Regions from separate parts of the Streptomyces sp. BRA346 genome, predicted to be linked through region 3. Evidence: riboswitches for the same ligand, from Rfam matches in the RefSeq annotation. Region 3 holds a riboswitch; each other region holds the start of a gene.
The links. A riboswitch is a leader RNA that binds a small molecule or an ion and turns the genes downstream of it on or off. The one in region 3 is predicted to bind cobalamin.
Positions count from the first base shown of each region.

Region 1: linked by a shared signal. The riboswitch ahead of cobN (cobaltochelatase subunit CobN) and the one ahead of metE (5-methyltetrahydropteroyltriglutamate--homocysteine S-methyltransferase) in region 3 are both predicted to bind cobalamin.
Region 2: linked by a shared signal. The riboswitch ahead of LCH29_RS17335 (ribonucleoside-diphosphate reductase subunit alpha) and the one ahead of metE (5-methyltetrahydropteroyltriglutamate--homocysteine S-methyltransferase) in region 3 are both predicted to bind cobalamin.

Region 1 is NZ_JAIWIH010000015.1:146,022-153,188, reverse strand. Features, by position in the region: gene cobN (cobaltochelatase subunit CobN) at 1-3,331, opposite strand, end outside; cobalamin riboswitch at 3,362-3,485, opposite strand; gene cobG (precorrin-3B synthase) at 3,595-4,980, shown strand; gene LCH29_RS19945 (precorrin-8X methylmutase) at 4,989-5,630, shown strand; gene LCH29_RS19940 (precorrin-2 C(20)-methyltransferase) at 5,627-7,167, shown strand, end outside.
Region 2 is NZ_JAIWIH010000012.1:212,979-220,145, forward strand. Features, by position in the region: gene LCH29_RS17330 (ribonucleotide-diphosphate reductase subunit beta) at 1-589, opposite strand, end outside; gene LCH29_RS17335 (ribonucleoside-diphosphate reductase subunit alpha) at 607-3,030, opposite strand; cobalamin riboswitch at 3,157-3,279, opposite strand; gene LCH29_RS17340 (FGGY family carbohydrate kinase) at 3,394-4,863, opposite strand; gene LCH29_RS17345 (histidine phosphatase family protein) at 4,978-5,628, shown strand; gene LCH29_RS17350 (DeoR/GlpR family DNA-binding transcription regulator) at 5,625-6,404, shown strand; gene LCH29_RS17355 (FGGY-family carbohydrate kinase) at 6,452-7,167, shown strand, end outside.
Region 3 is NZ_JAIWIH010000022.1:173,992-181,158, reverse strand. Features, by position in the region: gene LCH29_RS25475 (cation:proton antiporter regulatory subunit) at 46-537, shown strand; gene LCH29_RS25470 (cation:proton antiporter) at 545-1,771, shown strand; gene LCH29_RS25465 (hypothetical protein) at 1,805-2,575, shown strand; gene LCH29_RS25460 (CASTOR/POLLUX-related putative ion channel) at 2,698-4,563, opposite strand; gene LCH29_RS25455 (MarR family winged helix-turn-helix transcriptional regulator) at 4,677-5,216, opposite strand; cobalamin riboswitch at 5,274-5,504, shown strand; gene metE (5-methyltetrahydropteroyltriglutamate--homocysteine S-methyltransferase) at 5,668-7,167, shown strand, end outside.

The DNA.
Region 1 (7,167 bases), on a different contig from region 3:
GCCGGCGCATCGCCTCGATCCAGCGCGGGTTGACCACCCGGGCCCGGAAGACCCGCGAGGTCTCCTCGTGCAGGGTGCGGGTGCGCACCGTCTCGGGGCGGGTGGAGTCGCCGATGTACGCGGCCGGGGCGGTGCCCTTCAGGGCGCGCACGGTGGCGACCATGCCGCCGTGGTACTGGAAGTAGTCGTCCGAGTCGGCGATGTCGTGCTCGCGCGTGTCGGTGTTCTTCGCGGCGACCGCGATCCTGCGGTACGCGCTCTCCATCTCCTCGCGCGCCGGGCGGCCCTCCAGTCCGCGGCCGTAGGCGTAGCCGCCCCACACCGTGTAGACCTCGGCGAGGTCGGCGTCGGTGCGCCAGTCGCGGCTGTCGATGAGCTGGAGCAGCCCCGCGCCGTACGTCCCCGGCCGGGAGCCGAAGATGCGGGTGGTGGCGCGGCGCTCGTCGCCGTGCTCGGCGAGGTCGGCGCGGGTGTGGGCGCGCACGTAGTTGACGTCGTCGGCCTCGTCCAGGGACGCGGCGAGCCGTACGGCGTCGTCCAGCAGCCCGACGACGTGCGGGAAGGCGTCGCGGAAGAAGCCGCTGATGCGCAGCGTGACATCGACGCGCGGGCGGCCCAACTGGTCGGCGGGTACGGGTTCGAGTCCCGTCACGCGCCGCGAGGCGTCGTCCCACACCGGGCGGATGCCCATCAGCGCCAGCGCCTCGGCCACGTCGTCGCCGGAGGTGCGCATGGCGCTCGTCCCCCACAGCGACAGGCCGACCGACCGCGGGTACTGGCCGTCGTTGTCGGCGCGGTAGCGCTCCAGCAGCGAGTCGGCGAGCGCCTGGCCGGTCTCCCAGGCCAGGCGGCTGGGCACGGCCTTGGGGTCGACGGAGTAGAAGTTGCGGCCGGTCGGCAGGACGTTGACCAGGCCCCGCAGCGGCGAGCCGGACGGCCCTGCGGGCACGAAGCCGCCGCTCAGGGCGTGGACGGTGTGGTCGATCTCGTCGGTCGTGGCGGCCAGGCGCGGCACGACCTCGCGGGCGGCGAACTCCAGGATCGCGGTGACGCCGGGGCGCTGGGCCTCGGGCAGCTCCAGGGCGGCCTTCTCGGCGGCCTCCGGGGCCCAGTCGGCGTCCTCCATCGCCTGGACGAGGGCGCGGGCGCGCTCCTCGGCCTCGTCCGCGCCGGTGCGGGTGGCGGCCGACTCGTCCAGGCCCAGCGCCTCGCGCAGCCCGGGGAGCGCCGAAGTACCGCCCCAGATCTGGCGGGCCCGCAGGATGGCGAGGACGAGGTTGACGCGCTCGGGTCCGGTGGGCGCGCCGCCGAGGATGTGCAGACCGTCGCGGATCTGGGCGTCCTTGACCTCGCACAGCCAGCCGTCGACGTGCAGCAGGAAGTCGTCGAAGCCCTCGTCGTCGGGCCGCTCCTCAAGACCCAGGTCGTGGTCGAGCCGGGCGGCCTGGATCAGGGTCCAGATCTGGGCGCGGATGGCGGGGAGCTTCGCCGGGTCCATCGCGGAGATGGCGGCGTACTCGTCCAGCAGCTGTTCCAGCCGGGCGATGTCGCCGTAGGAGTCGGCGCGGGCCATCGGCGGTACGAGGTGGTCGACCAGGGTGGCGTGGACGCGCCGCTTGGCCTGGGTGCCCTCGCCGGGGTCGTTGACCAGGAAGGGGTAGATCAGCGGCAGGTCGCCGAGCGCGGCGTCGGGTCCGCAGGCGGCGGACAGGCCCGCGTTCTTGCCGGGCAGCCACTCCAGGTTGCCGTGCTTGCCCAGGTGCACCATGGCGTCGGCGCCGAAGCCGCCGTCGGCCTCGGGGGTCGCCATCCAGCGGTAAGCGGCCAGGTAGTGGTGCGAGGGCGGCAGGTCGGGGTCGTGGTAGATGGCGATGGGGTTCTCACCGAAGCCGCGCGGCGGCTGGATGACGACCAGGAGGTTGCCGTGGCGCAGCGCGGCGAGGACGATCTCGCCGTCGGGGTCGCGGCTGGTGTCCACGAACATCTCGCCGGGCGGCGGGCCCCAGTGCTCCTCGACCGCGTCGCGCAGCTCCTGCGGCAGCGTGGCGTACCAGCGGCGGTAGTCGGCGGCGGGGATGCGGACCGGGTTCTTGGCCAGCTGCTCCTCGGTGAGCCAGTCCTGGTCGTGGCCGCCCGCCTCGATGAGGGCGTAGATCAGATCGTCGCCGACGCCGGAGGCCAGGCCCGGAAGCGCGCCCTCGCCCTCCTCGGGGCCGAAGTCGTACCCTTCGGCGCGCAGTCGGCGCAGCAGGGCGACGGCGCTGGCGGGGGTGTCGAGGCCGACCGCGTTGCCGATCCGGGAGTGCTTGGTGGGGTAGGCGGACAGGACGAGCGCGAGGCGCTTGTCGGCCGCCGGTATGTGCCGGAGCCGGGCGTGTCGTACCGCGATTCCGGCGACACGCGCGGCGCGCTCGGGGTCGGGGGCGTAGACCGGCAGGCCGTCCTCGTCGACCTCCTTGAAGGAGAACGGCACGGTGATCAGCCGTCCGTCGAACTCCGGGACGGCGACCTGGGTCGCGGCGTCCAGCGGCGACAGACCCTCGTCGTTCTCCTCCCACGCGCTGCGTGGCGAGGTCAGGCACAGCGCCTGGAGCACGGGGACGTCGAGCGCGGCGAGCGCGCCCGCGTCCCACGCCTCGTCGTCGCCGCCCGCCGACGCCTCGGCGGGGCGGGTGCCGCCCGCGGCGAGCACGGTGGTGACGACGGCGTCGGCCGCGCCGAGCGCCTCGATCAGCTCGGCCTCGGGAGACCGGAGAGAGGCGACGAACAGCGGCAGCGGGCGGGCCCCGGCGTCCTCGACGGCCTGGCACAGCGCCTCCACGAAGGCGGTGTTGCCGCTCATGTGGTGGGCGCGGTAGTAGAGCACGGCGATCGTCGGGCCGGTGACGTCCTCGCGCGCGGTGCGCTCCAGCGGCCCCCAGGTGGGGGCGGTGGCGGGCGGTTCGAAGCCGTGGCCGGTGAGCAGCACGGTGTCGGACAGGAACCGGGCCAGCTGGCCCAGGTTGGCGGGCCCGCCGTGCGCGAGGTAGGCGTGCGCCTCGGCGGCGATCCCCACGGGGACCGTGGACGCCTCCATGAGCTGGGCGTCAGGGGCCTGTTCACCGGTCAGGACGACGACGGGCAGGTCGCCCGCGAGCAGGGTTTCGAGGCCGTCCTCCCAGGCGCGGATGCCACCGAGCAGCCGCACGACGACGAGGTCGACACCGTCGAGGAGCCCGGGCAGATCGTCGAGCGCGAGCCGCGCCGGGTTGGCGAGGCGGTACGGCACCGGGCCCGTGGCCGCACGGGCACTGAGCAGGTCGGTGTCGGACGTCGACAGCAGCAGGATCATGGCTCAGCGCCTTCCTCGGGGTCCGCGCCCCGGGCGGGTTGGAAGACGGCGGGAGTTCCTGGCTCGCACGGCGGGCTGCCGTGCTCACAGTGGCGGGACCGCACCGGATTCGCACCGGTTTCCTCCCCTTGACGCCGTCTTGTGCGTCTTGAACGCCGTCTTGAGCGTCCGGCGGGCCAGACGGCCCGCCGCAGAGCATAGTAGGCGTTGCTGACCTGGCACGGGACAGTGCGGGCCGACCGGACGTCGGTATGCTCGCCGCCATGTCCCTCCCCCCGACAACCATCCCACCTGCGGATGAAGCGCCCTCGCCGAGGGCGCGCGGACGCGATGACGCCTGCCCCGGCGCACTGCGGCTGCACCCGGCGGACGACGGTTCCCTGGCCCGCGTCCGGATACCGGGCGGCCTGCTGACGGCCGGTCAGGCGCGGGCGCTGGCAGGGGCGAGCGAGGAGCTGGGGGACGGTCGGCTGGACCTCACCTCACGGGGCAATCTCCAGGTCCGCGGCCTGGACGCGGCGTGCGGCGGCGAGCTGGCGGCGGCGCTGCGGGCCGCCGGGCTGCTCCCCTCCGACCGGTTCGACCGGGTGCGCAACATCGTGGCGTCCCCGCTGGGCGGCCTCGACGGCGCCGGATACGGCGATGTCACCGCGTGGGCACGGGAGTTGGACGCCGCTCTGTGCGCCGGGACATGGGAAGAGTTGTCCGGCTTGTCGGGTCGTTTCCTGTTCGCGATGGACGACGGCCGGGGCGATGTCGCCGCACTCGGCGCGGATGTGACATTGATCGCAACGCGGGACGGCGGAGCGGTGCTGCGGGTGGGGCCCGGGGCCGAGGCCGACGGGACTGCGCTGGAGGTGCGGGGGCGGGACGCGCCGCGTGCCGCCGCGCTGGCCGCCGCGGAGTTCCTGGCCCGGGTCCGGGCGAGCGGCACGCGGGCGTGGCGGGTGCGCGAACTGCCCGCGCAACACGCCGTGACCGCCGACGGCTTGGCGGCGCGGCTCGCGGACGCGGGCGTCGAAGCCGTACGTATCGGACGGACCGGCCGGGACTTGGCGCCCGGCGCGCCGCCCGCGCCGGGCGTCGTGTCCGGGCCGGACGGGCGCCACGCCGTGTCGGTCCTCGTTCCCCTGGGCCGGGTCGGCGCGGCGCAGTGGCGGCTGCTCGCCGGGCTCGCCTCCCGGGGCGGGTCGGGTGAGCTGCGTGTGACACCCTGGCGCGGCGTGGTGCTCCCGGGGTTCACCGCGGACGGCGTGGCGGCCGCGGCGCGGGAGGCGGCCGACGCGGGGCTGGTGACCGATCATGGCTCCCCGTGGGTCGGGGTCGGCGCGTGCACGGGACGGCCGGGCTGCGCCAAGTCCCTGGCCGATGTGCGCGCCCACGCGGCGCGCGCGGTGGCGGGCGCCCCCCGCTCCGCCGACACGCCGCAGGGTTCCGGCGACACGCCACCGGTGTACTTCTCCGGCTGCGAGCGGCGCTGCGGGCACCCCGGCGGCCGCTGGGTGGACGCGCTGGCCACGTCCGATACGGACTACCGGCTCACCGTGCGCGACACGCGCGAGCCGGACGGCGCGACAGACGACGGCGTGACAGACGTGGCAGCAGAGCAATTGGCCGACGCCGTGGCGACGGCCCGCGGAACGGCATGATCAACGACATGATCGAGGACACAGTGTTCGACTACGAGAAGGACGGGGCGGCCATCTACCGCGCCTCCTTTGCCACCATCCGCGCCGAGGCGGACCTGGGCGGCCTCCCCGCCGACGTCAGCCAGGTCGTCGTGCGGATGATCCACGCGTGCGGCATGGTCGACCTGGTCAAGGACCTCGCGTACACGCCCGAGGTGGTGACGCGGGCCCGGGAGGCGCTGCGCGCCGGTGCGCCCGTGCTCTGCGACGCGCAGATGGTCGCCAGCGGCGTCACCCGCAAGCGGCTGCCCGCCGACAACGACGTGGTGTGCACGCTGTCCGACCCCGCCGTACCGGAGTTGGCGCGGCGCATGGGCACGACGCGCAGCGCCGCCGCGCTGGAGCTGTGGCGGGACCGGCTGGAGGGGTCGGTCGTGGCGGTCGGCAACGCGCCCACGGCGCTGTTCCGGCTGCTGGAGATGATCGAGCAGGGCGCGCCGCGCCCGGCCGCCGTCATCGGCGTACCGGTCGGGTTCATCGGCGCCGCCGAGTCCAAGGAGGCGCTGGCCGGGCATCCGGCGGCGCCCCACCATCTGGTGGTGCGCGGCCGACGCGGCGGCAGTGCCATCGCCGCGGCCGCGATCAACGCGATAGCGAGCGAGGAAGAGTGAGCGAGCAGCAGCGACAGGCGACGCCCGCGGCGAAGGGCCGGCTGTACGGCGTGGGCCTCGGCCCCGGCGATCCGTCCCTGATGACGGTACGGGCGGTGGAGGTCATCGCCGGGGCCGACGTGGTCGCTTACCACAGCGCCCGGCACGGCCGCAGCATCGCCCGTTCCATCGCCGAGCGGCATCTACGGCCCGACCACATCGAGGAGCGGCTGGTCTACCCGGTCACCACGGAGGGCACCGACCATCCGGGCGGCTACCGGGGCGCGATGGAGGAGTTCTACACGGAGGCGGCGGCGCGGCTCGCCGCACACCTCGACGCGGGGCGCACGGTCGCGGTGCTGGCCGAGGGCGATCCGCTCTTCTACGGCTCGTACATGCACATGCACAAGCGGCTCGCCGACCGCTACGCCACCGAGGTGATCCCCGGTGTCACCTCGGTGAGCGCGGCCGCCGCCCGGCTGGGCGCGCCGCTGGTGGAGGGCGAGGAGGTGCTGACGGTCCTCCCGGGCACGCTGCCCGAGGAAGAGCTGACCGCGCGCCTCGCGACGACCGACGCGGCGGCGGTCATGAAGCTCGGCCGCACCTTCCCGGCCGTACGGCGCGCCCTGGAGCGTTCGGGGCGGCTCGCCGACGCGCGGTACGTGGAGCGCGCCACGATGAGCGCGGAGCGCACCGGCGCGCTGGACGAGGTCGACCCGTCGTCGGTGCCCTACTTCTCGGTGGCGGTGCTGCCGAGCCGTATCGACGCACCGGGCGCCTCGGACGCACCGGGCGCCCCCGACGCCTCCGTGTCCGGACGCCCGGGCGAGGTCGTGGTGGTGGGCCTCGGCCCGGCCGGTCCGCTGTGGCTCACCCCCGAGGCGCGCGGTGAACTGGCCGCCGCCGAGGACCTTGTCGGCTACACCACCTATCTGGACCGGGTCCCCGTACGCCCCGGGCAGCGGCGCCACCCCTCCGACAACAAGGTCGAGGCCGAACGCGCCGAATTCGCCCTCGACCTCGCCCGGCGCGGTCGGCGTGTCGCCGTGGTCTCCTCGGGCGACCCCGGCGTGTTCGCCATGGCCACCGCCGTGCTGGAGGCCGCGTCCGAGGAGCCGTACCGCGACGTCCCGGTCCGTGTGCTGCCCGGCATGACCGCGGCCCACGCCGCGGCCGCCCGTGCGGGCGCGCCGCTCGGCCACGACTACGCCGTGGTGTCCCTGTCCGACCGGCTCAAGCCCTGGGAGGTCATCGCCGAGCGCCTGCGCGCCGCGGCCGCCGCCGACCTGGTCCTCGCCCTCTACAACCCGGGCTCCCGCAGCCGGGTCTGGCAGGTCGGCAAGGCGCGCGAACTCCTCCTGGAGCACCGCGCGCCGGACACCCCGGTCGTCCTGGGCCGCGACATCGGCGGCCCCGAGGAGAGCGTCCGCATCATCCGGCTGGCCGACCTCGACCCGGCCGACGTGGACATGCGCACGATCCTCCTGATCGGCTCCTCCCAGACGCGCACCGCCCGCCGCGGCGACGGCACCGAGATCGTCTGGACCCCGCGCCGCTA
Region 2 (7,167 bases), on a different contig from region 3:
AGACGTAGGCGAAGGCGCCGTAGAAGAAGAGGCCCTCGATGCAGGCCGCGAAGCAGATCAGGTTGAGCAGGAAGCGGCGGCGGTCGGCCTTGGTCTCCAGGCGGTCGATCTTCTCCACCGAGTCCATCCAGCGGAAACAGAATTCCGCCTTCTCCCGGATGGAGGGGATGTTCTCGACCGCCGCGAAGGACGCCGCGCGATCGTCCGGATCGGGCAGGTAGGTGTCCAGCAGGGTCAGATAGAACTGGACGTGCACGGCCTCCTCGAAGAGCTGCCGCGACAGATACAGCCGCGCCTCGGGGGAGTTGATGTGCTTGTAGAGCGTCAGCACCAGGTTGTTGGACACGATCGAGTCGCCGGTCGCGAAGAACGCCACCAGTCGGCTGATCATGTGCTGCTCACCGGGGGACAGCTTGGCGAGGTCGGCGACGTCCGAGTGGAGGTCGACCTCTTCCACGGTCCAGGTGTTCTTGATCGCGTCCCGGTAGCGGTCGTAGAACTGCGGGTACCGCATCGGCCGCAGGGTCAGCTCGAAGCCCGGGTCGAGCAGGTTCTTGGCGTGATCCGTCGCGGTGTTCGCGGTGGTCATCTCGGATGCGGTGGGCATTACTGGCAGGCCTCGCAGGACTCGGGGTTTTCCAGGGAGCAGGCGACCGCGTCGGCCTCGGCGGGCGTCTGCTGGGCGGGGACGGGGGCGGGGACGGTGGCCGTGGCGGCGCCACCGCGGGCGCTCTGGGCGATCCGGGTCGCCGGGCGGGAGCGCAGGTAGTAGGTGGTCTTGATGCCGCGCTTCCAGGCGTACGCGTACATCGAGCTGAGCTTGCCGATGGTCGGCGCCGCCATGAAGAGGTTCAGCGACTGGCTCTGGTCGAGGTACGGGGTGCGGGCCGCCGCCATGTCGATCAGGGCGCGCTGCGGGATCTCCCACGCGGTGCGGTACAGGTCGCGGACGTCCCTGGGCACCCAGGAGAGGTCCTGGACCGAGCCGTTGGCCTCGCGCAGCGCGTCACGGGTCTGGGCGTCCCATATGCCGAGCTTCTTCAGGTCGTTCACCAGGTAGTTGTTGACCTGGAGGAACTCACCGCTGAGGGTTTCGCGCTTGAAGAGGTTGGAGACCTGCGGCTCGATGCACTCGTACACGCCCGCGATGGAGGCGATGGTGGCGGTCGGCGCGATCGCCAGCAGCAGCGAGTTCCGCATGCCGGTCGTCGCCATCCGGGTGCGCAGCGCCTCCCAGCGCTCGGGCCAGGCGGCCTGCGCGCCGGTGTAGTGGTCCGGGTGGAGCACGCCGCGCGCGGTGCGGGTCTCGGCCCAGGCCGGGTGCGGGCCGTGGCGCTCGGCGAGGTCGCAGGACGCCTCGTACGCGGCGAGCATGATGCGCTCGGAGATCCGGGTGGAGAGCGCCTGCGCCTCGGGCGAGTCGAACGGCAGCCGCAGCCGGAAGAAGACGTCCTGGAGGCCCATCAGGCCGAGCCCCACCGGCCGCCAGCGGGAGTTGGAGGCCCCGGCCTCTTCCGTGGGGTAGAAGTTGATGTCCACCACGCGGTCGAGGAAGGTCACGGCGGTGCGGACGGTGCGGTCCAGCCGCTCCCAGTCCATCACCTCTTCCCCGTCGCCGACGTCTTTGCCCAGGTGGGCGGCGAGGTTGACCGAGCCGAGGTTGCAGACGGCCGTCTCGCCGTCGTCGGTGACCTCCAGGATCTCGGTGCACAGGTTGGAGGAGTGGACGACCCGGCCCGCCTCGGCGGTCTGGTTGGCGGTGCGGTTGGCGGCGTCCTTGAACGTCATCCAGCCGTTGCCGGTCTGCGCGAGGGTGCGCATCATCCGGGCGTACAGCTGGCGGGCCGGTACCTGCTTGAGCGCCTTTCCTTCGGCCTCGGCCTTGCGGTACGCGGCCTCGAACTCCTCGCCCCACAGGTCGACCAGCTCGGGCGCGTCCACGGGCGAGAACAGCGACCAGTCGGCGTCCGCCTCGACCCGGCGCATGAACTCGTCGGGGATCCAGTGCGCGATGTTGAGGTTGTGGGTGCGGCGGGCCTCTTCGCCCGTGTTGTCCCGCAGCTCCAGGAACTCCTCGATGTCCGCGTGCCAGGTCTCCAGGTAGACGCAGGCCGCGCCCTTGCGCCGGCCGCCCTGGTTGACGGCCGCCACCGAGGCGTCGAGCGTGCGCAGGAACGGCACGATGCCGTTGGAGTGCCCGTTGGTGCCGCGGATCAGCGAACCGCGGGCGCGGATGCGGGAGTACGACAGACCGATGCCGCCCGCGTGCTTCGACAGCCGTGCCACCTGGTGGTAGCGGTTGTAGATCGAGTCCAGCTCGTCCAGCGGTGAGTCCAGCAGATAGCAGGAGGACATCTGCGGGTGCCGGGTGCCGGAGTTGAACAGCGTGGGGGAGCTGGGCAGGTACGACAGCGTGCTCGTCATCCGGTACAGCTCGGCGACGTCGTCCAGCGCCCGCTCGGTGAGGTCCTCGGCGAGCCCGCAGGCCACCCGCAGCAGGAAGTGCTGCGGGGTCTCGATCACCTGACGGGTGATCGGGTGGCGGAGCAGATAGCGGCTGTGCAGGGTGCGCAGCCCGAAGTAGCCGAAGCGGTCGTCGGCGCCGTCGGCCAGCGCCCGGTCGACCAGCGCGTCCAGCCGGGCGGCGTGGGCGGTCACGAACTCGGCGGTGGAGTCGGCGATCAGGCCCTCGCGGTGGCCCACGGCGACGGACGCGGAGAAGGAGTCCGCGCCCTGCCCGGCCGCCTCCTCGGCGATCGCGCGGGTCAGCAGCCGCGCGGCGAGCTTGGAGTACTCCGGCTCCTCGCCGATGAGTCCGGCCGCCGCCTCGGTCGCCAGGGAGCGCAACTCCGCCTCGTCCGAACCGGGATGGCGGCCGCGCAGGGCGGCGGCCGCGACCTTGCCGGGGTCGGTGGCGGGCAGGTCGGCGGTGAGCCCGGTGAGGGTCCGCAACAAGGCGGTCCCGGGCGCGTCGGCCGCTGCCGGAGTTTCCGCTGCCTCTGAAACCGGGTCGGCGGGCGCGATGGTCACTGAAGTGTTCTCCCTCGCTCGGCTGGGGCCTGCGAAGGCAGTGCGCGATGGCCGCTCACGGGCATGCCGATTCCGCTTCACGGCACACCACGCAGCGTCCATCGGCCCAACCCGCGAGGCCCGGACGTATGCAGACGGCCGTCGGCAGGTCATCGGACTCACGGGTACGCAAAAGCGCACACGTACACCGTTGCGGGACAGTTCCGGATTCGCGCCGGATTCCCCTGCGGCGACAGCGGAGACGAGCATACATCTTGTGTCGTGCTGCGCACGCGCCCCCAGATGTTGTGTCGTCAGCTGGGTGGATTCGTATGGATGTGCTAGTCGCGGCGGGCTTTGGCCGCGCCGGAATCCCAGGGAAAACTAGCTCGCCGGACCGCTCGTCCGCCATTCGTCCAGGGCACGGGCGAGGCGGTCGCGGTAGCCCGCGTAGCCGTCCTCGTACGCGCCGCGAAGCTCGCTCCGCGGCTCGACCGTACGGGACGCGGAGCGCCACCGGGACGCGTCCACGGGGTCGCCGAGCGACCGCCACGCGACCGCGACCGCGCCCCGCGCGCCGACCTCCGGCTCGTCCGGAATGACCACCGGGCGGCCGATGACGTTCGCGAAAATCTCCGTCCAGGCGGCGGACCGCACCCCTCCGCCGCACAGCGCGAGCCGCCCCGAGAGCCCGGCCGCCTCCAGGCAGTGGCGGGCCGCGTAGGCGATGGCCTCGCACACGGCCCGTACGGTGTCGGCGCGGGTGGTGGCGAGGGTGAGGCCGTCCAACCGCCCCTGGGCTGCGGGCTCCACGAACGGGGCGCGCTCCCCGGCGCCGGACAGGAAGGGCAGCGCGGTCACGCCGTTCGCGCCCGGCGGACTGCCGTCGAGCAGGGCGTCGAGTTCGGTGGTGGACGTGCCTGTGAGATCGAGCACCCACTCCAGAGCGGCCGTGCCGACCATCGCGGGCATCGCGCGCAGCCAGCGCTCCGGGTCGGGGGTGCACAGCCACATTCCGGCCGGATCGGCCGAAGCGTCCACCGCCGCGCGGTCGGTGAGCACCTGGCAGGCCAGCGTGGTGCCGACGATGAGCAGTCCGTCGCCCACGTCCCGCACCCCGCTGCCGATGGCGCACGCCGGAAGGTCGTACGGGCCGGAGACCACGGGCAGTCCGGGCGGCAGTCCGGTCAGCCGGGCCCCCTCGTCGTCCAGCGCGAGGACGGTGCCGGGCGCGGCGGGGTCCGGCAGCAGCCGGGCGTGGCCGGACAGACCGCAGCGTTCCAGGGCGTCCGGCACATACGTACGAGTGGTGACGTCGAGGAACGGCAGGGACGCGTCGGAGGCGTCCACGGTGATGGCGCCGGTCAGCCGCTGGGCCACCGCGTCCACGCAGTATCCCGCGACCGCCGCCCGCTCCAGCGACTCCGGCTCGTGCTCGGCCAGCCAGTGCAGCAGCGGCGCGTGGCAGCCCGGGAACAGCCCGGAGCCGGTGAGCGCGTAGAGGGCTTCGAGCGTGCCGTCGGCGCGCCAGCGGGCGATGGTCCCGCCGCCCCGGCCGTCCAGCCAGGAGATCGGCGGGCGCACCGCCCGGCCCGCCTCGTCGCGCAGCCACAGCCCGTCGCCCTGGCCGGTGAGCGCGAGCGCGGCGGGCGGGCCGGGGAGCGCCGCGGCCACCTCGCGCACCACCTCGGCGACCGTGCGCAGCACGTCCTCCAGGTCCTGTTCGACCCGGCCGCCGGGCAGGCGGTCCAGTCGGCTGGGGCGGGCCGCGGAGGCGCGCGCGACCCCGTCGCGGCCGAAGGCCACGGCCTTGGTGACGGAAGTGCCGACATCCACTCCGATGATCATGCGCATGCCCTGCTTCCCTTCGGAACCTCGGCGCTCCATCACATGAGTGATGCTAGATTTAACACCAGAGACGTGATCAGGCAATGGCTCAGGCCATGGTGGACGCAGGGGAGAACCCGGATGACCGCCCGACTGCTGCTCGTACGCCACGGGGAGACCGTGTGGCACGCGGAGAACCGGTACGCCGGAACCTCGGACATCGCGCTGACCGAGCGCGGCCACCGGCAGGCACGGGCCCTCGCCCACTGGGCGCGGGGCCGGGAGATCGACGCGGTGGCCTGCTCCCCGCTGAGCCGGGCGCGGCACACCGCCGAACCGGCCGCCACCGCGCTGTCCCTGGTCCCCGAAGTGGTCGAGGACCTGCGCGAGATGGACTTCGGCTGGGGCGAGGGCCGCACCCTCGCCGAGATGGAGGCGGAGGACCCGGCGGCCGTCCGGGCGTTCCGCGACGACCCCGAGACCGGCGCCTTCCCCGGCTCGGAGCGCCCCGGCGAGGCCGCGGCCCGCGCCGTCGCCGCCCTGCGCCGGCTGGCCGCCGCGCATCCGGACCGCACGGTGCTCGTCGTGGCGCACAACAGCTTGCTGCGGACCGCGCTGTGCACCCTGCTCGGCATCCCCGTCGGCCACTACCGCACGGTCTTCCCCCGGCTGGACAACGCGGCGGTGACCGAGATCGGCGTCGACGGCGACCGCACGGCGCTGCGCTCCCTGAACGTCCCCACCACCGACATTGTGCTCACCGACGGCGCTACGGGAGGAACCCGCCCATGACCACGGTCCGCTCCCAGGACGCCCGCAGACAGACCATCACCGAATACGTCCTCGCGCACTCCACCGCCACCGCGGCGGAGCTGGCCGACCTCACCGGCGTCAGCCTGATGACCGTGCACCGGGACCTGGACGAGCTGGCCCGGCTCGGGGTGCTGCGCAAGTTCCGGGGCGGGGTCTCGGCCCTGCCCTCGTCGGTCTTCGAGTCGAGCCTCGCCTATCGGATGGGCGCCCACCGGGCCGAGAAGGAGGCGGTGGCCGCCACCGCCGCGGAGCTGGTCGAGCCCGGGATGTCGGTGATGCTGGACGACTCCACGACCGTCCTCGCGCTCGCCCCGTTGCTGGTGGAGTCCGCCCCGCTGACCGTGGTGACCAACGCCCGGCGGGTGATCGAGGTCTTCGCCGGGGTGCCCCGGATCCGGCTGATCGGGCTCGGCGGGCAGTACTCGCACACCCATGACTCCTTCCTCGGCGTGCCGTGCGCGGAGGCGATCGCGGCGGTCTCGGTGGACCTGGCGCTGGTCAGCACCTCGGCCATGGACGCGGCGACCACGTACCACCAAGAGCAGGACGTGGTGCTGGTCAAGCGCGCCATGCTCGCCGCCGCGGCCCGTACGGCGCTGCTGATGGACGCGTCCAAGACGCGGCGTACGGCGCTGCACCGGCTGTGCCCGCTGGCCGACTTCGACCATCTGGTGGTGGACGGTGCGGCGGACGCCCGGCTGGTGGGGGAGTGGCGGGAGCGTACGGATGTGAGGATCGCCCCCGGCCCTTCTTAACATCGTCAGTGTTAACTTGACTCCACGTGTGAGGGGCGTGATCGGTGATGTCCGACCGGGCCGAGGTCGTCGCGGGGATCGACATCGCCACGGCGGCCGTGCGGGTGGTGTGCGTCGACGCGCACGGGCGCGTACGGGCACGGGGCACCGCGGAACTCCCGCCCCCGCGCCGGGGCGCGGGCGGCCACAGCGAACAGGACGCCACGGCCTGGTGGCCCGCCGTCGCGGCGGCCCTGCGCCAGGCCACCGCGGCCCTTCCTGCGGGCGGCCGGGAGGTCGTGGCGGTGGCCGTCGCCGCCACCTCCGGCACGATCGTCCTCGCGGACGGCCGGGGCGAACTCCTCGGCCCCGCCCTGATGTACGACGACCGCCGCGCCGCCGGGCTCAACGCCCGCGCCCAGGAGGCGGGCGCGCCGCGCTGGCAGGCCCTCGGCCTGTCGGTCGCCCCGACCGCCGCCCTCGGCCGCATTGCCTGGCTGGCGGGCGCGGAGCGGCATGCGGATGCCCTTGGGCACCGGGCCCAGGGGAACCGGCATGTTGCCCATGAGGCCGCCCGGCATCTGCTCCACACCCCCGACCTCGTCGGGTGGCGGCTCACCGGCGGGCCCGTGGCCACCGACTGGTCGCACGCGCTCAAGAGCGGCTACGACGCGCGCGCCGGGGAGTGGCCGGGCGAGGTGTTCGACGCGCTCGGCGTACCGGCCCGGTGGCTGCCGTCCGTACGGGCACCGGCCACGCCGATCGGCACGGTGTGCGCGGACGC
Region 3 (7,167 bases):
ACTTCGACCCGCGCGACCAGCGGGAAGTCGCGCACGAACAAGGGGATGGCTGTGGGTGTTCCGCGGTTGAGCAGTACGCCGTTGCCGGGCATCGGAGTCCGTTACGACCTGACGACGCGGGACCAGGGCCGGATGTCGGTGGTCGCGCACCGCGACGGCGAACGGACGCTGAGCGCGTACCGGAGGGACGATCCCGACGAGTGCGCCCTGTCCACCCGGCTCACCCCGGGCGAGGCGGAGGCGCTCATCAGCGCGCTGATGCCCGCGCACCACAGTCCCACGCTGCTGTCCACCACCGAGCTGGGGCTGGTCGCCGAGCGGATCGAGCTGTCCCCGTCCTCGTACTGGAACGGGCGGGTGCTGGGCGAGACGCGGACCCGCACCGAGACCGGGACCTCCATCGTGGCCGTGCTGCGCCGGGCGGACGCCATCCCGTCCCCCACCCCGGACTTCCGGCTGGCCGGTGGGGACATCCTGATCGTGATCGGCACGCGCGAGGGCGTGGAAGCCGCCGCGGCGATATTGGGGCGGGAGTGACAGACGGATGCACTCTTCTGCCGTCTTCCTGATCGAGTTCGGTGCGGTCATCCTCGGCCTCGGACTGCTGGGCCGCCTCGCCGGACGCTTCCAGTTCTCGCCCATACCCCTCTATCTGCTCGCCGGGCTGGCCTTCGGCGAGGGCGGGCTGCTGCCGCTCGGGGCCAGTGAGGAGTTCGTCGCGATCGGCGCCGAAATCGGCGTCGTACTGCTGCTGTTGATGCTCGGCCTGGAGTACACGGCCAGCGATCTGGTCAGCAACCTCAAGACCCAGTACCCGGCCGGGCTGGTCGACGCCACGCTCAACGCCCTGCCCGGCGCCGTCATGGCGCTGCTGCTGGGCTGGGGCCCGGTGGAAGCCGTGGTGCTGGCCGGGGTCACCTGGATCTCCTCGTCCGGCGTCATCGCCAAGGTCCTCCGCGACCTCGGCCGGCTCGGCAACCGCGAAACCCCGGTCATCCTGTCCATCCTGGTCCTCGAGGACCTGGCCATGGCCATCTACCTGCCGATCGTCACCGCCCTGCTGGCCGGTGTCGGGCTGGCCGCGGGCAGCGTCACCCTGGCCATCGCGCTCGGCGTCGCAGGCCTCGTCCTCTTCGTCGCCGTCCGCTTCGGCCGCCACATCTCCCGCTTCGTCTCCAGCGACGACCCCGAGAAGCTGCTGCTGGTGGTGCTGGGCCTGACCCTGCTGGTCGCCGGGATAGCCCAGCAGCTCCAGGTCTCCGCCGCCGTGGGCGCCTTCCTGGTCGGCATCGCCCTCACCGGCTCGGTCGCCGAGGGCACCCACAATCTGCTCAGCCCGCTGCGCGACCTGTTCGCCGCCGTCTTCTTCGTCTTCTTCGGCCTGCACACCGACCCCGCCAGCATCCCGCCGGTCCTGCTGCCCGCCCTCGCGCTGGCCGTCGTCACCGCCTGCACCAAGGTCGCCACGGGCTACTGGGCCGCGCGGCGCGCCGGGATCTCCGTCAAGGGCCGCTGGCGGGCGGGCGGCACACTGGTCGCGCGCGGCGAGTTCTCCATCGTCATCGCCGGACTCGCCGTCACCGCGGGCATCGAACCGTCGCTGGGCCCCCTGGCCACGGCGTACGTCCTGATCCTGGTCATCATCGGCCCCCTCACCGCCCGCTGGACCGAGCCCCTGGCGCGCCGCCTCATCCGCCCCAAGCCCGCCGCGGCCCCCGCAGCCGATACCGCCGCCGCCGAGCCGAAGGCCCGCGAAACACAGCGCGGTTGACACCCCGAACACCCCCGCGACACGATCCCGCCGGTGGAGATCACGGACCTGACACCGGCGGAGCGGCGCGTCTGGCGGGCCTTCCCGCTCGATGAGGGCGTCGATTTCCGCGAAGGCGCCGACGACGATCCCGAACACGGCGGCTCCTGGGGGCCCGAGCGGACCATACGGGCCGAGGTGCTGCGCGCGCTGCTGCTCGGCGGGCCCACCCGCGACGGCGAGGTGGCGGGCCTGAAGCTGACCGGCGCGCGCATCACCGGGGAGTTGCGCCTGAAGTACGGGGTGGTCGAGCACGCCATACGGCTGCGGTCCTGCCACTTCGAGCGGACCCCGCAGCTGTACGGGGCGCGGCTGGGCGTCCTGGTGTTCAGCGACTCCACCCTTCCCGAGCTCACGGCCGGGGCCCTGCACACCGAGGGCGTCCTGCGGATGAGCAGGTGCCGCACGACGGGCCCGGTGCGGCTCGCGGGGGCGCAGATCACCGGAGGGCTCTTCCTCGACGGGGCGCGCCTGGGCACTCCGGACACCCGTTGCGAACAGCCGTTGCTCCAGCTCAACAACGCGGCCATAGGCGCCGACGTCCGGGCCGAGGGCCTCATTGCCCACGGAATGATACGGCTCAACGAGGCCACCGTCACCGGCCAGGTGAACCTCGACGACAGTGAACTCCACGCCCCCGGCGGCATCGCCCTGCACGCCGAGAACCTGTCCGTCGGCAACGACCTGCACGCCAAGCGGCTGCGCGCGCGAGGACACGTCAACCTCAGCGGGGCCCGGATGCCCCGCCACCTCAACCTCGCCTAGGCCCGGCTGTCCCACCCCGACGGCCAGGCCCTGCGCGCCAGCAGCTGTGGCTCCGCGAGGCGGCCCCTATCGAGGGCGATGTGAACCTGCGCCGCTACTCGCGGGCCCGGCCCGCAGAAGCGTTACTCCTCCGCCAGCACGACGATCGCGTCGCCCTCGTCCAGGACCAGCGGGGCGGCCTTGTCGGGGTTGAGGCGGACACCGTAGGCGGGCGGCACGTCGGCGTGGCGTGCCAGCCGGTAGCCGAGGGCCGTCTCGCCGCGCCGCCGCGCGGCCTCGATGACCGTCGCGAAGTTGGCCTCGGCCCCGGGCACCAGGTAGTTGGTGGCCGGTTTGAGGTAGATCTCCGAGCCCTCCGGGTCGAAGAGGTCGATGAACACCGTGTACAGGTCGCGGTTCTCGGTCAGCTGGGTCAGCAGCAGGCTGATCACCTTGGTGCTGACGATGAAGTCGTCGGCCTTGGTGACCTGGGCGATCTCCCGGTTGCTGTCGTCGTTCATCTCCGTGACGATCGAGTACGGGTCACCGAGCCGCACCTCGATGTCGCGCAGGTGCAGCAGCGTCACCAGCGTCCGGTCGTCGGAGCGCCGGGGGTCGATGGTGTCGTCGGACAGCACCACGATGTGCTGGTAGCGGCCGAGGTCGAGGGCCTCCAGGGACGACCTGCGGGTCGGCTCGCACCGCTTGTGGCCGACCGTCAGGTTCTTCAGCCCCTCCGGCACTCCCTTCCGCGGTAGCCGCGGCGCCGCGATGTCCACCGCCGAGCCGGGTTCGACGAAGCTGTCCAGCAGCGTGATGAGCTTCGACGTCCGGGAGTTCCAGCCGATCACCAGGGTGCGGTCCGGCACCGGCGGCCGCCCGGGCGCCGTGGTGATCGCCGACGGGACGATCCCGGGCGGGGTCTCGGCGGGGCGTATCAGCAGATCGTCCTCGGCCATCACCAGCAGCTGGTCGTCGGCGCGGACCACGGTGTCCATCGGCGGGTTGAGCAGCACCTCACCGTCGCCGCGGCGCAGCCCGGCGGCCATGCCCTGCGTGTAGTGGGCCAGGGTGTCCGCGTACGTCGCACCCGCCAGCGCGGGCTGCGTGTGGAAGTAGAACTCGTTGCCTTCGAAGCTGAGCAGTTCGTTGAAGACGCTGGACAGCCCCGACTGCCGGTGCGCCTGGGCGATGAGCCGTACGGCGATGTCGTCGGCGTCGATGATCAGCGCGTTCGTACCGGCGGCGAGACGGGCCGCGGGCAGGTTGTCCGAACTCTCCACGGCCGCCACGACGTTCGGCCGCGCGCCCTTCCACTTCCGGCTGTTGAGCAGCAGGAGCACCTTGATGACGTCCGTGTCGGTGTCGTCCCCGACCGGCGGCAACACCATGATCGACTTGGCGGTGTCGGGGCTCACCAGCTCCAGGTCGCGCCGCTCCAGCGGACTTCCGGAACGGCAGATCACCCGGGTGCGGCCGGTCACGGGGATCCTGTCGCGGATCTGGTCCTCCATGTCGACCTTGTCGTGGTCGGCGAGGATCACCACACAGGAACGGCGGGCGCTCTGGTTGGCCTCCACCAGCTCGGCGATCACCGTGAACACCTGGTCCGACCAGCCCAGCACGATCGTGTGGCCGCGCTCGATCAGCCGCGACCGGCCCTTGCGGAGCATCTGGATCCGGTTCTCCAGGCCCGTGGTGAGCACACCGATGAGCGCGCTGACGATGAAGATGCCGCCGATCGTGACCGTGAGCATCAGCACCAGGAACAGCGGGTGGCCCGTGTCCCCGCCCATGGTGCCCGGATCGAGCGTGCGCAGCAGGCTCATCCACACCACGCCCGTCCAGCCGCCGCTCTTCCGGGTGTCCTCGTGGGAGAGGGCGACCACCAGCGTGGAGACCACGGCGATCAACGCGAGGGAGGCGAGGCCGAGCCAGCCGATCAGGGCGGGCGTCCCCCGGTCCATGGTGCCGTCGAACCAGTACCGCAGCCGGTCCCGCAGCCTCATCGCACGTCCCCTATCCCCCCGGCCACCCACCGGTCTTACGGTCTCCCAGAGCAGTTGATCATTCTCGCAGGGTTACGGGGGTGCGGCTGCCGGGCGACGGGGCGCCCGCGCGGTCACCAGGCGGCGTGGGCCTGCGGGCTCCCGGTCTCGACGGTCGGTTCGCCGCCCGCCTCGGCGAACGCCTGGAGCGCCTCGATCAGATGACGGCGCTGTCCGGCGGGCATGACGCCCACGATGCGCGCGATCTCCCGGCGGCGCCGCTCGGTGACCTCGGCCACGACCCACCGCCCGGCCCCGGTGAGCGAGATCATGCTGGTACGCCGGTCCTCGGCGGAGACGCCGCGCGCGACCACGCCCGTCGTGACCAGGCGGTCGATCATGCGCATCGCGGTCGACGGCTGGACGCCCAGCTCCCCGGCCAGCCCGGACAGGCTCAGCGGCCCTCCGCCGTCCAGGACGACCAGCATCCGGAACTGCGGCAGCGTCAGGGACTCCTCCACCGCGGCCAACGACCGGGCGGAGACGGCGACGAGCAGCCGGGACGCGGTCAGCACGGCGGTGACCATCGCCTCGGCGTCGGATTCGGAGATTCCGGCCTCGGAGGCCGCGGAGGCTGTGGAACCCCCATCGGATGCTGAGGAACGGCGCGCCATACGCCCTTTCTCCCCCTGCCGCTGTGGAGGGGGTGCCCCGATCCGGCACCACCGCCTAGGCTGGGCCCCGCAGCTGGTTCGCCCTGCCCGCCAGGCAGGCGCGTCGTAAGAGGGAACCCGGTGGAAATCCGGGACTGCCCCGCAGCGGTGAGCGGGAACGACCGCCGTCATACGCACTGGGTCCGGGAGACGGGCCCGGGAAGCGACGGCCAGTAGGTGCCTCGTACGTGCACGACGTCACGAGGTGTGCCCGCGAGTCCGAAGACCTGCCCGTTGCCCGTGCGCGACCGATCGCGCGCGGAGATCCCGGTGACCTCGAGGGCGGGTCGGCGTACCCAGCAGGCGGACGCGCGCGTATCGGACGCGCGGACGATCCGCCCGGTTCGTCACTCCTTCGCGCCCCCGAATCCGGCCGGGATCCCCAAGGGACACGCTCGCGAAGGAGAGCTACGTGACAGCGACATCCGCGGCCGCCGCGGCGGCACGGGCCACCGTGTACGGCTACCCCCGCCAGGGACACCACCGCGAACTGAAGAAGGCCGTCGAGGGCTACTGGAAGGGCCGGGTCGGCGCCGGCACCCTCCGGGAGACCGCCGCGATGCTGCGCGCGGCGAACTGGCGGCAGCTGGCCGACGCCGGTATCGACGAGGTGCCGACCGGCGACTTCTCGTTCTACGACCATGTGCTGGACACCAGCGTCATGGTCGGCGCCGTACCGGACCGCCACCGCGCCGCCGTCGACGCCGACGCGCTGGACGGCTACTTCGCCATGGCGCGCGGCACCCAGGAGGCCGCGCCGCTGGAGATGACCAAGTGGTTCGACACCAACTACCACTACCTGGTGCCCGAACTCGGCCCCGACACCGTCTTCACCGCCAACGCGGCGAAGCAGGTCGCCGAGCTGTCGGAAGCGGTCGCACTCGGGCACACCGCCCGCCCTGTGCTGGTCGGCCCCGTCACCTACCTCCTGCTCGCCAAGCCCGCGCCCGGCGTCGCGCCGGACTTCGAGCCGCTCACCCTGCTGGACCGGCTGCTGCCCGTGTACGCGGAGGTGCTGGCCGATCTGCGGGCGGCCGGCGCCGCGTGGGTCCAGCTGGACGAGCCCGCGCTCGTCCAGGACCGCACCGCCGCCGAACTGAATGCCGCCGCCCGCGCGTACCGCGACCTGGGCGCCCTCACCGACCGCCCCCGGCTGCTGGTCGCCTCGTACTTCGACCGCCTCGGCGAGGCCCTGTCCGTCCTGGCCAAGGCCCCCGTGGACGGGCTGGCGCTCGACTTCACCGGGCCCGCCGCCGCCAACCTCGACGACCTCGCCGCCGTCGGCGGACTGCCCGGCAAGCGCCTGGTCGCGGGCGTCGTGGACGGCCGCAACGTGTGGATCAACGACCTCGCCGCCTCCCTGTCCAGGCTCGGCACCCTGCTCGGCTTCGCCGACCGGGTCGACGTCGCCGCCTCCTGCTCCCTCCTCCACGTCCCCCTCGACACGACGGCCGAACGCGACATCGACCCCCAGATCGCCCGCTGGCTGGCCTTCGCCCGCCAGAAGGCCACCGAGGTCGCGACCCTCGCCCGCGGCATCGCCCAGGGCACCGGCACCATCGCCGCACAACTCGCCGCCAACCGCGCCGACCTGGCCTCCCGCGCCACCTCCACGCTCACCCGCGACCCGGCCGTACGCGCCCGCGCCGAGGCCGTCACCGACGCCGACGCCCGCCGCCCCGAGCCGTACGCCGAGCGCGCCCCCGCCCAGCGCGCCCGGCTGCGGCTGCCCGCGCTGCCGACCACCACCATCGGCTCGTTCCCGCAGACCAGCGAGCTGCGCACCGCCCGCGCCGACCTGCGCGCCGGAACGCTCGACACCGCCGGATACGAGCAGCGCATCGCGGCCGAGATCCAGGACGTGATCTCCTTCCAGGAGAAGACGGGCATCGACGTCCTGGTGCACGGCGAG